DNA from 2 places in the Streptococcus sp. HMSC10E12 genome. Region 1 is predicted to be linked to the other one. Evidence: predicted binding sites of a transcription regulator. Region 1 holds the regulator's gene; the other holds the start of a gene.
What was found. The regulator NrdR, encoded in region 1, represses ribonucleotide reductase genes. The targets are predictions, from matches to a motif close to ACACNATATATNGTGT.

Region 1 (6,470 bases):
GACAGCTCGCGATTCAATCATGGACATTGTTGCTGGTTTGGACCGCGGTGCTGATGACTATATTGTAAAACCATTTGCGATTGAAGAATTGTTGGCACGTATCCGTGCAACCTTCCGTCGCCAAGATATCGAAGCTGCTAAGAATGCACCAGCCAAAGCATCAACTTATCGTGATTTGAAATTGGATGTTCAAAACCGTACAGTTGTTCGTGGTGATGAAGCAATTCCATTGACAAAACGTGAGTTTGATTTGTTGAACACACTTTTGAGCAATATGAACCAAGTGATGACCCGTGAGGAACTCTTGCTTCAAGTTTGGAAATATGATGACGCCATCGAAACAAACGTGGTAGATGTTTATATTCGTTACTTGCGTGGAAAAATCGACGTTCCAGGTAAGGAATCATATATTCAAACAGTACGAGGAATGGGTTACGTTATCCGTGAAAAATGAGTAAATTACAAGATAAATTATTTGGTAAAGTAACCATTAGAAAAAAGTTGACCATGACAACTGCTGTGGTCTTCTTTCTTGTATTGTCGATGTTCACTCTGGTTGTTATTTTCTCAGCCAATACACTACTTTTACAACGTGAACGTCAAAATGTAAACACTACAATCTCAAAAGTTGTTACTTATATAGAAAAGGACTGGGACTCCGACGAAGAGTTGAGTCCAGAACCGCTTTTAGCTGCCCTTTATTCGCCTAAAAATATCTATGCATCGATCATTAATGGTGTGCTTTCCGAAAAGCACTCTTTGGATGGTCAGGTTGCGATTTCTAATAAATTATATTCTAACCAATCTGTTTTTGTTTATGACAAAAAGGGAACGTTTATCTTTACTTCTGAGGAGAACACAGACTCGCCTCCAGGTATGTCCGAGGTAAACAAATTGAAGTCAGTTTCCTATAAAGGGAAGCGTGGTTTCTTGCTGCAAGTTCCAATCTACGGTAAAGATAAAAAGACCATCGTTGGTTATGCCCAAATCTTCCATGATTTGGAATTCTATTATGCTCTGAAAGAGCGTTTGATTTTCTTATTGATTTTCCTAGAAGTGGGGATGACGGTCCTAGTTATCGCAGCGACTGTAGTTGTCTTGACATCTATTCTTCGTCCGATGAGACAGTTGCACGAAACGATGGGAGTTATCACCGATTCGCCAAGTGATTTGGAACTTCGTTCTAAGATTGAAAGTCACGATGAAATTGGTGATTTGGCGGTTAACTTTAACCGTATGATGGATAAAATCCAAGAAAATAATCAGATGCAGATGCGTTTCTTGAGTGACGTCAGTCATGAATTGCGTACACCGATTGCGGTTATCAAGGGGCATATGGACCTCTTGCAACGTTGGGGTAAAAATGACCCTGAGATTCTTGAGGAAAGTCTTGAGGCTGCCAGTCACGAGGCCAACCGTATGACGATTATGATTAATGACATGTTGGATTCTATCCGTGTCAAAGGGTCATTTGAAAATCACAGAAACGATACTTGTGATTTGAATTCTTCAATCCGTACGGTTATTGGTAACTTCCGTGTCTTGCATGAAGATTACCAATTCTATCTCAATGATTTCGAGAGTTCAGAGCGCCCTGCACAGATTTACAGCCAACACTTTGAACAGGCGATTACGATTTTGATTGATAATGCGGTCAAGTATTCTCCTGTTAACAAGGAAATCCAGGTTACAATTAAGGCTCTGGAAGATGAAATGTTGGTGCAAGTGCAAGATAATGGTGAAGGGATCTCTAAAGAAGATATTGAGCATATCTTTGAGCGCTTCTACCGTTCAGATAAGGCACGTAATCGTACAACAACGCAATCTGGTGTTGGTATTGGTTTGTCAATTCTTTACCAAATTGTGGAAGCTTATCGCTGCCGTATCGATGTTAGTTCTGAACTTGGTGTTGGAACACGTTTCGACCTTTACATTCCATTTGCAGATGGAGAAACGACGACACCTCAACTTGAGCTTTAAATCAATTTATAAGAGACTTAGAGTGATTCTTGGTCATGAGCACGCCTCGTTTAGGGCGTGCTTTTTATGTGTTTTTATGGTAAAATAGAGTACCGAATTTCAAAGATTGGTGGTGAAGTGCATGCGTTGTCCAAAATGTCAACACAATAAATCTAGTGTTATCGATAGTCGTCAGGCAGAGGATGGGAATACCATTCGTCGGCGTCGTGAGTGTGATTCTTGTCATGCTCGTTTTACAACATTTGAGCGTGTGGAAGAAGTTCCACTTTTGGTTGTCAAAAAAGACGGTACTCGTGAACAATTCTCTCGCGATAAGATTTTCAATGGTATCTTGATGAGTGCTCAGAAGCGTCCGGTTTCTAGTGAGGATATCGAAAATGCCATCACCCGTATTGAGCAAAACATTCGCCGTAACCATGATGGAGAGGTTGATAGTGATGTCATTGGGAATTTAGTGATGAAAGAACTCGCTGACCTTGATGAGATTACTTATGTACGTTTTGCCAGTGTCTACCGTTCTTTCAAAGATGTTGATGAGATTGAAGAGTTGCTTCAAGAAATCACCAAGACTGTACGTGCGAAAAAAGAGTCTAAAAAATGAGACCTATTGAAGAATTTGTCTATGTTGGCAATCAGGTTATCGTTCCCGATCAGGCAAGTTTGATGCGTTGCTATTATCCCATTATTGGAGGTGAGGGATACGCTCTTTACCAGTATTTCGTGGCTTTTTATGACAATGGTAATCACCGCCATAAGTTTGCGGCTATTCTGAATCACCTTAACTTTGGAATGCAACCCCTTCAGGAAGCACTGGCGGTTCTGACAGCAGTAGATCTCTTGGCCTTTTACCAGTCACCTCAAGGGTTTTATGTTATAGAGCTTAAGTCTCCCTTATCAATTGAGCAGTTTCTAAAACATGCCGTTTATAGTTCACTTCTCGAGCAAAAGATTAGTGAACCAGCAGTAGACGCTTTGAAACCGGCAGGTCTACAAGGCTTGCAAGATTTATCTAAACGTTTTTCGGATGTCTTTACCGATGAGCGTTTGGCTCAAAAGTCTGTGTCTGAAATCAAGCCTAAAAATTCGTTTGATTTAAGCAGTTTCAGGAATCGTATGCAGGCTGACGGATTTGTATTTACAGATGAAAAGACAGATGTGCCAGAAATCTATAAATTGTCTGAAACTCATGGCATGAATTGGTATGATACCTATCTCTTAGCGAAAAAGACAGCCGTGAACCACCAGATTATTGTCAAGCGTATGCAGGTGCAATTAGAACAGGCTCAGGCTCAAACATTGGGTGGTGATTCTGCTTTGACGGAGACGGAGAAAAAGATTCTTAAAGCGGTTAGGTCCGAAGAGCCTATAGATTACTTGCAAAGTGCTAAAGGCCCAAGCGGGACTGTGACTAATTCTGAGAAGCAGATTCTCACGGATTTGGCACAAAGAGGCTTTATGGATGAGGTCATTAACCTTATGGTTGCCTACAGTTTGGGACGGACACGTTCGACGAATGTGAATCGAGAGTATATCTCTAAACTTGCCAACGACTTTGCTTTTAAGAATATCGTCACTGCTGAACAGGGACTTTTAGCCTTGCGTAGTGGTTACGACAAGAAATCACAGCAAGCAAGAGCAGATTCTAAGAAGAAAACAAATGTGCCAAGCTGGAGTAATCCAGATTATGATAATCAAACCAGTCAGGCTGATCAGGCCAAGTTGGATGAAATTAGACGTCGAGCTTTGGCAAAACTAGAAAAAGGAAAGGAGTAGCCTATGGAAAGAGTTGGACAAACCCTAAACCGAACAGGGCATCATGGGTCTGGCAATGCAACAGATTTAACGAAGCAAATTTTAGCAGATCCAAGAGTGGCTAGCTTTATTCAAGAGCATAGCCTAAGCCAGGATGAAATCAAACGTAGTCTTCCTAAGTTTAATCAATTCCTGGTGGAATGCCGTAAGGTCAAAGAAGGTGATGCCTCGTATATTGCCAAAGGGTATGAGCCGATTCTGACCATGAATGAAGGCTACGCTGATGTCACCTATAAGGAGACGCGTCAGCTCAAAGAGCAACAAGAACAGCAGGCTATTGCTAAACGGATTAATTTGGTGAGTCTTCCTCAGTCTTATCGTAAGATTACCTTTGCGGACATTGCTCTAGATGATGTGGCTCGTGTTGATACCTTTGAGAGTCTCGTGGATTTTGTAGCGAATTACCCTAGTCCAGACCAGAAAGGCCTTTATATCTACGGAGACATGGGGGTTGGAAAATCCTTCATGTTGGCTGCTATGGCTCATGAACTTTCAGAGACAAAGAAGGTTGCGACGACCATTATTCATTACCCATCATTTACTATTGATGTTAAAAATGGAATCAAGGATGGTTCTGTCAAGGAACAAATTGATGCTGTCAAACAGGCGGAAGTTTTGGTTCTAGATGATATCGGTGCAGAACAATTTTCTTCTTGGATTAGAGATGATGTTTTGCAAGTTATCCTCCAGCATCGTATGATTGAGGAGCTTCCTACCTTCTTTACGTCTAACTATAGTTTTGCGGATTTAGAAGCGAAGCTATCCAATGGACGTCAAGGAGATGAGACTTGGCAGGCCAAACGTGTGATGGAGCGTATCCGTTTTCTAGCCAAAGAGGTTCACTTGAAGGGTGTTAATCGCCGTTAGGGTGATCCTAATAATGATAAAGAATAAGAGAGTTTGCTTTCCTTGGTGGAAGTGAGACTGCTAAATGAAGAAAGGAATCCCTATTTAATCAGGGACTTAAACATATGACATTACCTACAGTTGCTATCGTGGGTCGCCCAAACGTTGGGAAATCGACCCTATTTAACCGAATTGCGGGTGAACGTATCTCTATCGTCGAAGACGTTGAAGGGGTAACACGTGACCGTATTTATACCTCTGCTGAATGGCTTAACCGTCAGTTTAGCTTAATTGATACAGGTGGTATTGATGATGTTGATGCACCATTTATGGAACAAATTAAGCACCAAGCTGACATTGCCATGACTGAAGCTGACGTTATTGTCTTTGTCGTTTCAGGTAAGGAAGGCGTGACAGATGCGGACGAGTACGTTGCTCGTATTCTCTATAAGACCAACAAGCCAGTTATCTTGGCGGTAAATAAAGTGGATAACCCTGAGATGCGTGCAGATATCTATGATTTTTATTCTCTAGGTCTTGGTGATCCTTATCCAGTTTCATCTGTTCACGGTATTGGTACAGGGGATGTTCTCGATGCTATCGTTGAAAATCTTCCAACAGAAGTTGAAGAAGAAAATCCAGATATCATTCGTTTTAGTTTGATTGGGCGTCCAAACGTCGGAAAATCAAGCTTGATTAACGCCATTTTGGGTGAGGACCGAGTGATTGCCAGCCCAATTGCTGGTACAACTCGAGATGCCATTGATACAAACTTTGTGGACAGTGAAGGTCAAGAGTATACCATGATTGACACCGCTGGTATGCGTAAATCTGGTAAGGTTTATGAAAACACAGAGAAATACTCTGTTATGCGTTCAATGCGTGCCATTGACCGTTCTGATATCGTCCTTATGGTTATCAATGCCGAAGAAGGTATCCGTGAGTATGACAAGCGTATTGCTGGTTTTGCCCATGAAGCTGGTAAAGGGATTATCATCGTAGTTAACAAATGGGATACGATTAAGAAAGACAATCATACCGTTGCTAACTGGGAAGCAGATATCCGTGATCAGTTCCAATTCTTGAGCTATGCACCAATTATCTTTGTATCGGCTGAGACGAAACAACGTCTTAACAAGTTGCCAGAGATGATTAAACGCATCAGTGAGAGTCAAAATCGTCGTATTTCATCAGCTGTTTTGAATGATGTTATCATGGATGCCATTGCCATCAACCCAACACCAACTGACAAAGGAAAACGCCTTAAGATTTTCTATGGCACACAGGTTTCGGTTAAACCACCAACATTTGTTATCTTTGTCAATGAAGAAGAGCTTATGCACTTCTCATATATGCGTTTCTTGGAAAATCAAATTCGTCAAGCCTTTGGTTTCGAGGGAACACCAATTCATTTGATTGCTCGTAAACGTAAATAAAAAAAGAGACCAACCAGAATAGAATCTTTATGGGTTGGTCTTTTATCATTGTAAGGAGAAAACGATGTTAGAAAATATTCAAGCTTATTTGTCAAAACAGGGAGTTAAGTATATCAAACCTGAAAAAGCGGGCCCACATAAGGAAGAGATGGAAGACCTCAAAGCTTTGGGACAGGCTGCTCGTAAGGAGATGCAGACTTTAGCAAAACTTTTAGAGGAGCGTTTGGCGCCCTTTAAGATGGATCGTGTCAGTAATTGGGCTAATCAAGCACAAATATGCCGGCCACACTTTTGGTGCTATTACAGGGCCCCTGAGGATAGTTTAGACGATGTTGCCATGGCGATTCGACTTTATGGTCAGTCTGAAAAATGGGGGATTTCAGTAGAAGTTAGCTT
Region 2 (6,470 bases), on a different contig from region 1:
AGAGATTGATCCATTTGGCGCAACAGCCAAACGGTTTTGATGGTAGAGTCCATCTTTCTTAACGAGTTCACGGAGTTCTTCCCAATCTTTGGCTTGTGGGATGAAGTGGCCATCGAAAAGTTCTTTTATACGATCAGATTTAGGAACGTATTGGCCTGTAACGTATTTGTCAAAGTAAGAACCATCAGCATATTTTGATTTTTCAAAACCGACAAAGGTTTCTTGACGTTCACGGGCAATGTTGTTAGATTCAACTAAAGTCCAGTAGTTCATAAGCATGAAGTAGATATTAGTGAATTCAACAGATTCAGGGCTACCATACTCGATATGGTGTTTAGCGAGGTAAGAGTGAAGCCCCATAGCTCCCAAACCAAAGGTATGAGCTTGTTGGTTACCATTTTTGATAGATGGTACAGCGTCAATACTTGAGCTATCTGTAACAAAGGTAAGCGCACGTGTCATTGCTCTAATCGAACGACCAAAGTCAGGTGAAGTCATCATGTTAAGGATATTAGTTGATCCAAGGTTACATGAAATGTCTGTACCGAGTTTAACAAACTCTTGTGCATCGTTAAGTTCACTTGGTGTTTGAACTTGAAGAATTTCAGAACAGAGGTTGGACATGATAATCTTACCATCGATTGGATTGTGTCGATTGGCTGTATCAACATTGACGATATATGGATAACCTGATTCTTGTTGGAGTTTAGAAATTTCAGTTTCTAGCTCACGGGCATTAATCTTGGTTTTTGTGATATTTGGATTGGCAACCAACTCATCGTACATAGCTGTAATATCAATGTAGTTATATGGTTTACCGTACTCTTTTTCGACTGAGTAAGGACTGAAGAGGTACATATCTTCATTATTACGTGCCAACTCGTAGAATTTATCTGGAACTGTAACACCAAGTGACAGTGTCTTAACACGCACCTTCTCATCAGCATTCTCTTTCTTAGTAGAAAGGAAGGCAAGGATGTCTGGGTGGAAAACATCCAAATAAACAACACCAGCACCTTGACGTTGGCCAAGTTGGTTTGAGTAAGAGAAGCTATCTTCGAAAAGCTTCATAACAGGCACGACACCAGAGGCTGCCCCAGCATATCCTTTGATAGGAGCACCAGCTTCACGAAGGTTAGACAAGCTAATACCTACCCCACCACCAATACGTGATAACTGGAGGGCAGAGTTGATAGAACGTCCGATAGAATTCATGTCATCCGTTACTTGAATAAGGAAACATGACACGAGCTCACCACGACGGCTACGTCCAGCATTTAGAAATGAAGGAGTAGCAGGTTGGTAACGTTGGTGAATCATTTCGTTGGCAAGGTCACTAGCTAGGTTTTCATCACCATCAGCAAAGTAAAGGGCGTTGAATAGAACACGATCTTCAATACTTTCGAGGTAAGACTCGCCATCGTTTGTTTTGAGGGCATATTGTTGGTAGAACTTGTAGGCTGCCATGAAAGATTGGAAGCGGAATTTTTGAGAATGAATTTCTGCAGACAATTTTTCGATGAAAGCAGGTTCGTATTTACCGATGAATTCAGACTCAATATAATCGTTCTCAATCAAATAATTAATTTTATCTGTGATGCTGTTGAATGCCATTGAATTTGGCTTAACGTTTTCAAGGAAGAAGGCACGAAGTGCTTCTTTGTCCTTATGCAAAGGAATTTGACCGTTAACAGGACGGTTAATTTCGTTGTTGAGGCGGAAGTATGAGACATCGCCAAGATTTTTTAAAGACATAATACAGATACCAGGCTCAGTTTAATAGTATATTAAGGTTAAAATATTAAACTAAGCAAACAAGTTCCTTTCTATTTAAAAACTTGATAATTAAAGGATTTCTTTAAGTTTAGTCGGTTGAAAACCTGAAAAGACGATATCGCCTGCTTCAATAACTGGAGCAGCAGTGAAACCAAGACTTTTTACGTAATCGATTTTTTCTGGTTGTTCATCAATGTTGATTTCTTCGAAATCAGCACCTTCCTTTTCCAAGAATTTTTTAGTCATTTTACACTGCATGCAGTTGTTTTTAGAAAATAATGTAATCTTTGCCATTGCAAATACTCCTTTATAAAAAGATTTTAAGTGGCCAAGAGAGCCACTTTTTAACTTTAATAGAATACCCAAAATATTGGGAAAAATCAAGAGGTTGAACCGACAAAATACAATATTTTGTGTTTAGTATTGAAACACAACCCTATATCTTGTGTTTCAAAGGCTTTTTTAGGTTCTCTAAATTAAATAGAATTTGTTTATGAAAATGGCTAAAAAAGAAATATCTCACCACGTATGTTATATAATATAACATCAAAATGCCAATTCTATTTGTTTTTTCAAAAAAAACAGTGTAGAATAAAGAAAATTTTTAACTAATGGAGGTTCAAGTATGCAAGAATACTGTTCAAATCTAACTGTAAATGGTAAGACATTCTCTTTCTATGATCTTGAAAAAGCAGCAAAATCTCATGATGTTAAGGTTGGAGAACTACCTTATACCATTCGAATACTACTTGAAAGTCTCCTCCGAAAAAAAGATGGCGTCGATGTTAAGGAATCTCACATTTCTGATCTAATGAAATTTCCGAATTTTCCAACAATTTCTGAAGTGCCTTTTAAACCAAGTCGTGTTATCTTACAAGATTTTACAGGAGTTCCTGTTGTTGTTGATTTAGCTTCAATGCGTGATGCTATAGTGGCTAATGGTGGTAAAGCCGAATTTATTAATCCCGAGATTCCAGTAGATTTGGTCATCGACCACTCTGTCCAAGTGGATTCATACGGATGTGATACTGCTCTTGAAGATAATATCAATCTAGAGTTTAAACGTAATAACGAGCGCTATGAATTTCTTAAGTGGGCTGAAAAGTCTTTTGAAAATTATCGTGCGGTTCCACCAGCTACAGGTATTATTCACCAGGTTAATATTGAATTTTTGAGTGATGTCATTATTGAAAATGATGGGCTCCTATATCCTGACTCTATGTTTGGTACAGATAGTCACACGACTATGATTAATGGTATTGGCGTCCTTGGTTGGGGCGTTGGCGGAATTGAAGCTGAAGCAGCGATGCTCGGTGAAGCATCTTATTTTCCAATTCCAGAGGTTATTGGTGTACATTTGACAGGAGAGTTGCCTAAAATTGCAACGGCAACAGATTTGGCTCTCAAGATTACTCAGGTGCTTCGTTCTGAAAATGTGGTTGGTAAATTTGTTGAGTACTTTGGACCTGGCTTGAAGAGTTTGTCTCTAGCTGACCGTGCCACAGTCGCTAATATGGCACCAGAATATGGTGCGACCTGTGGTTATTTTCCTATTGATGACGAGACTCTTAACTACATGCGTTTAACTAACCGTGATGAGGATCATATCCAAGTCACTGAAGCCTATACAAAAGCCAATCATCTTTTCTATGATCCAAGTAAAGAAGCCAAGTATACTAAGATTGTTGAAATCGATTTGTCATCTATTAAACCTTCTATCTCAGGTCCTAAACGTCCACAAGATTTGATTCTCTTATCAGATGCTAAGCAAGAATTCCAGGATGCAGTGGTACGAGAAGCAGGTGTCCGTGGTTTCGGTTTGGATAAGGAAGAGTTAGTAAAAACTGCAAACGTTGACTTTGAGGATCATTCAGAAACAATTCAAACAGGTCATGTGGCCATTGCAGCTATCACATCATGTACCAATACTTCAAATCCTTACGTTCTTATGGCAGCCGGTCTTTTAGCTAAAAAAGCGGTTGAGAAAGGATTAAAAGTCTCTCCAACAGTGAAGACATCTTTGGCACCCGGTTCTAAGGTTGTTACTGGTTATCTCAAAGCTTCAGGCTTACAAACCTATCTAGATAAGCTTGGCTTTAACTTGGTAGGTTACGGTTGTACAACCTGTATTGGGAACTCAGGAGACTTACGTCCTGAGGTGGCTAAGGCTATTGTAGAAACTGATTTATTAGCGAGTGCCGTTTTGTCAGGAAATCGTAATTTTGAAGGGCGTATTAATCCACTTGTTAAAGCAAATTTCTTGGCTAGCCCACCATTGGTTGTTGCTTATGCCTTGGCAGGTAACACGAATATTGATTTGACAACTGAACCTTTAGGCTTTGATGATAATGGTCAAGCTGTTTATTTAGAGGAAATTATGCCATCTCGTGAAGAAATTGAGACTTATGTTGATAAATACGTCACCCGTCAACTCTTCCAAGATGAATATGCCAGTGTCTTTTCTGATAGTGAGAAGTGGAATGCTATTCCTACTGAACAAAGTCAAAATTATAAATGGAATCAAAACTCTACCTATATTCAAAACCCACCTTACTTTGATGCTTTAGGAGATGATTTGAGCGTTAAACCATTGAAAGATTTGAAGGTTTTGGCTAAATTCGGAGATACGGTAACAACAGACCATATTTCTCCAGCGGGAAATATTGCCAGAAATAGTCCAGCAGCTCGTTATTTGACTGAGAATGGTGTTGATTATCAAGAATTCAATTCTTATGGTAGCCGTCGTGGTAATCATGAAGTCATGATGCGAGGAACCTTTGCTAATATTCGTATCAAGAATGAGCTAGCAGATGGAAAAATTGGTGGATATACTAAATATGATGGTGACATTCTACCTATATATGATGCTGCTATGAAATATAAAGAAGCTAATCAAGATACGATTGTAATTGCCGGTAAGGATTATGGTATGGGCTCAAGTCGTGACTGGGCGGCTAAAGGTGCTAATCTTCTTGGTGTAAAAGTAGTGCTTGCTGAGAGTTTTGAGCGTATTCACCGTTCAAATCTCGTTATGATGGGGATTTTACCAGTCCAATTTATGGAAGGAGAAAATGCTGAAAGTCTTGGATTGACAGGACAGGAGACCTTTAGCTTTGACCTTTCAGAAAATCCAGGTGTCCATGATGTTATCACTGTTACAGCTTCAACACCTGAACAAACCAAAACCTTTAAAGCCTTGGTACGCTTTGATGCAGATGCTGATATTCGCTACTATAAAAATGGTGGTATCTTGCCAATGGTTGTAAGAAAAAAATTGAAGGGAGCCTAATATGACAACAGTTGAAATTAATGGACTTAAGGATATGATTGCCTGTAATACTAGGATTTCATCTATTATCGATGATCATTTATCGTATTCGGGATATGATATTTCCGAGTTTATGGAAAATAAAGCGTCTTTTGAGGAAGTGATTTATCTCTTGTGGAATGGTCATCTTCCTACGCAAATGGAACTTAAGTACTTTGAAGCTGAGTTGCGTAAGAACTATGATATTTCTGATGCTGTAGAGCAATGCATTCTTATCCAATCTCGTCCACATTTGCACCCAATGAGTGTTTTACGTTCAACAGTCTCCCTTCTTGGGGTTTACAATGTGGACGCCGAGGAAAGATCCATGGAGGCAATTTATCAGCAAAGTATTGAATTGATGGCTAAATTGCCAACAATTATTACGACTTTTGCACGCTTACGCACTGGTAAAATGCCCCTCAAACCAAGAGAAGATTTAGGTTTTGCTGCTAATTTTCTTTACATGCTGAATGGTGTTGAACCTTCTGAAATTGAAGTTGAGGCTATGAATAAGGCCTTAATTCTACATGCTGATCATGAGTTGAATGCTTCAACTTTTGCAGCGCGTGTTTGTGCTTCGACTCTGACAGATATTTATTCTTGTGTTACAACAGCTATTGGTGCTCTAAAAGGCCCTCTGCATGGTGGGGCTAATGAACGCGTCTTTGATATGCTTAAAGAAATCCGCGAATCAGGTGATGTTTATGCTTACTTGCAGGAAAAACTTGACTCTAAAGAGAAAATCATGGGATTTGGGCACCGTGTATACAAGAAACAGGATCCTCGTGAAATTTTCTTAAGAGATATGGCTAAAAAGTTGACAGAGGGTACCGAGAATGAAGAATTCTTTAATATGTCTCAAGAAATTGAAGAGTTCATGAAAGATAAGAAGGGATTAATTCCCAATGTAGACTTCTATTCAGCCACCGTATACCATACTCTAGGAATTGACAGCGATATCTTCACACTTATCTTTGCAATGAGTCGTGTTGCCGGCTGGATTGCTCATATTCAAGAGCAGCAAAAAAATAATAAATTGATTCGTCCACGCTCGCAGTACATCGGACAAGAAAATATGACGTATATTCCTTTAGAAAAACGCTAGGGAGGAAAGCTATATGGCAGAAAAAATCGTAATGAAAAATGGACAGCTTCAAGTTTCTGATCGTCCAATTATCCCTTTTATTGAAGGGGATGGTGTTGGACATGATATCTGGAAGAATGCCCAAGCAATCTTTGACAAAGCAGTAGAAGTAGCCTATGAAGGAAAGCGTCATATTGAGTGGCAAGAGCTTCTAGCCGGTAAAAAGGCTTATGACAAAACTGGTGAATGGTTGCCGAAAGAGACTTTGGAGGCTATTCGAGAAAGTTTAGTAGCTATTAA

Region 2: a site for NrdR is predicted at 2,178-2,193, ahead of nrdH (glutaredoxin-like protein NrdH). Genes of this name have one in related genera too.

The regions. Positions count from the first base shown of each region.
Region 1 is NZ_KV791092.1:25,498-31,967, forward strand. It holds gene HMPREF3112_RS05795 (response regulator transcription factor) at 1-454, shown strand, start outside; gene HMPREF3112_RS05800 (HAMP domain-containing sensor histidine kinase) at 451-1,980, shown strand; gene nrdR (transcriptional regulator NrdR) at 2,102-2,581, shown strand; gene HMPREF3112_RS05810 (DnaD domain protein) at 2,578-3,753, shown strand; gene dnaI (primosomal protein DnaI) at 3,757-4,659, shown strand; gene der (ribosome biogenesis GTPase Der) at 4,764-6,074, shown strand; gene HMPREF3112_RS05825 (ribonuclease P) at 6,139-6,470, shown strand, end outside.
Region 2 is NZ_KV791104.1:87,515-93,984, forward strand. It holds gene nrdE (class 1b ribonucleoside-diphosphate reductase subunit alpha) at 1-1,755, opposite strand, end outside; gene nrdH (glutaredoxin-like protein NrdH) at 1,846-2,070, opposite strand; gene acnA (aconitate hydratase AcnA) at 2,402-5,065, shown strand; gene HMPREF3112_RS07220 (citrate synthase) at 5,067-6,191, shown strand; gene icd (NADP-dependent isocitrate dehydrogenase) at 6,205-6,470, shown strand, end outside.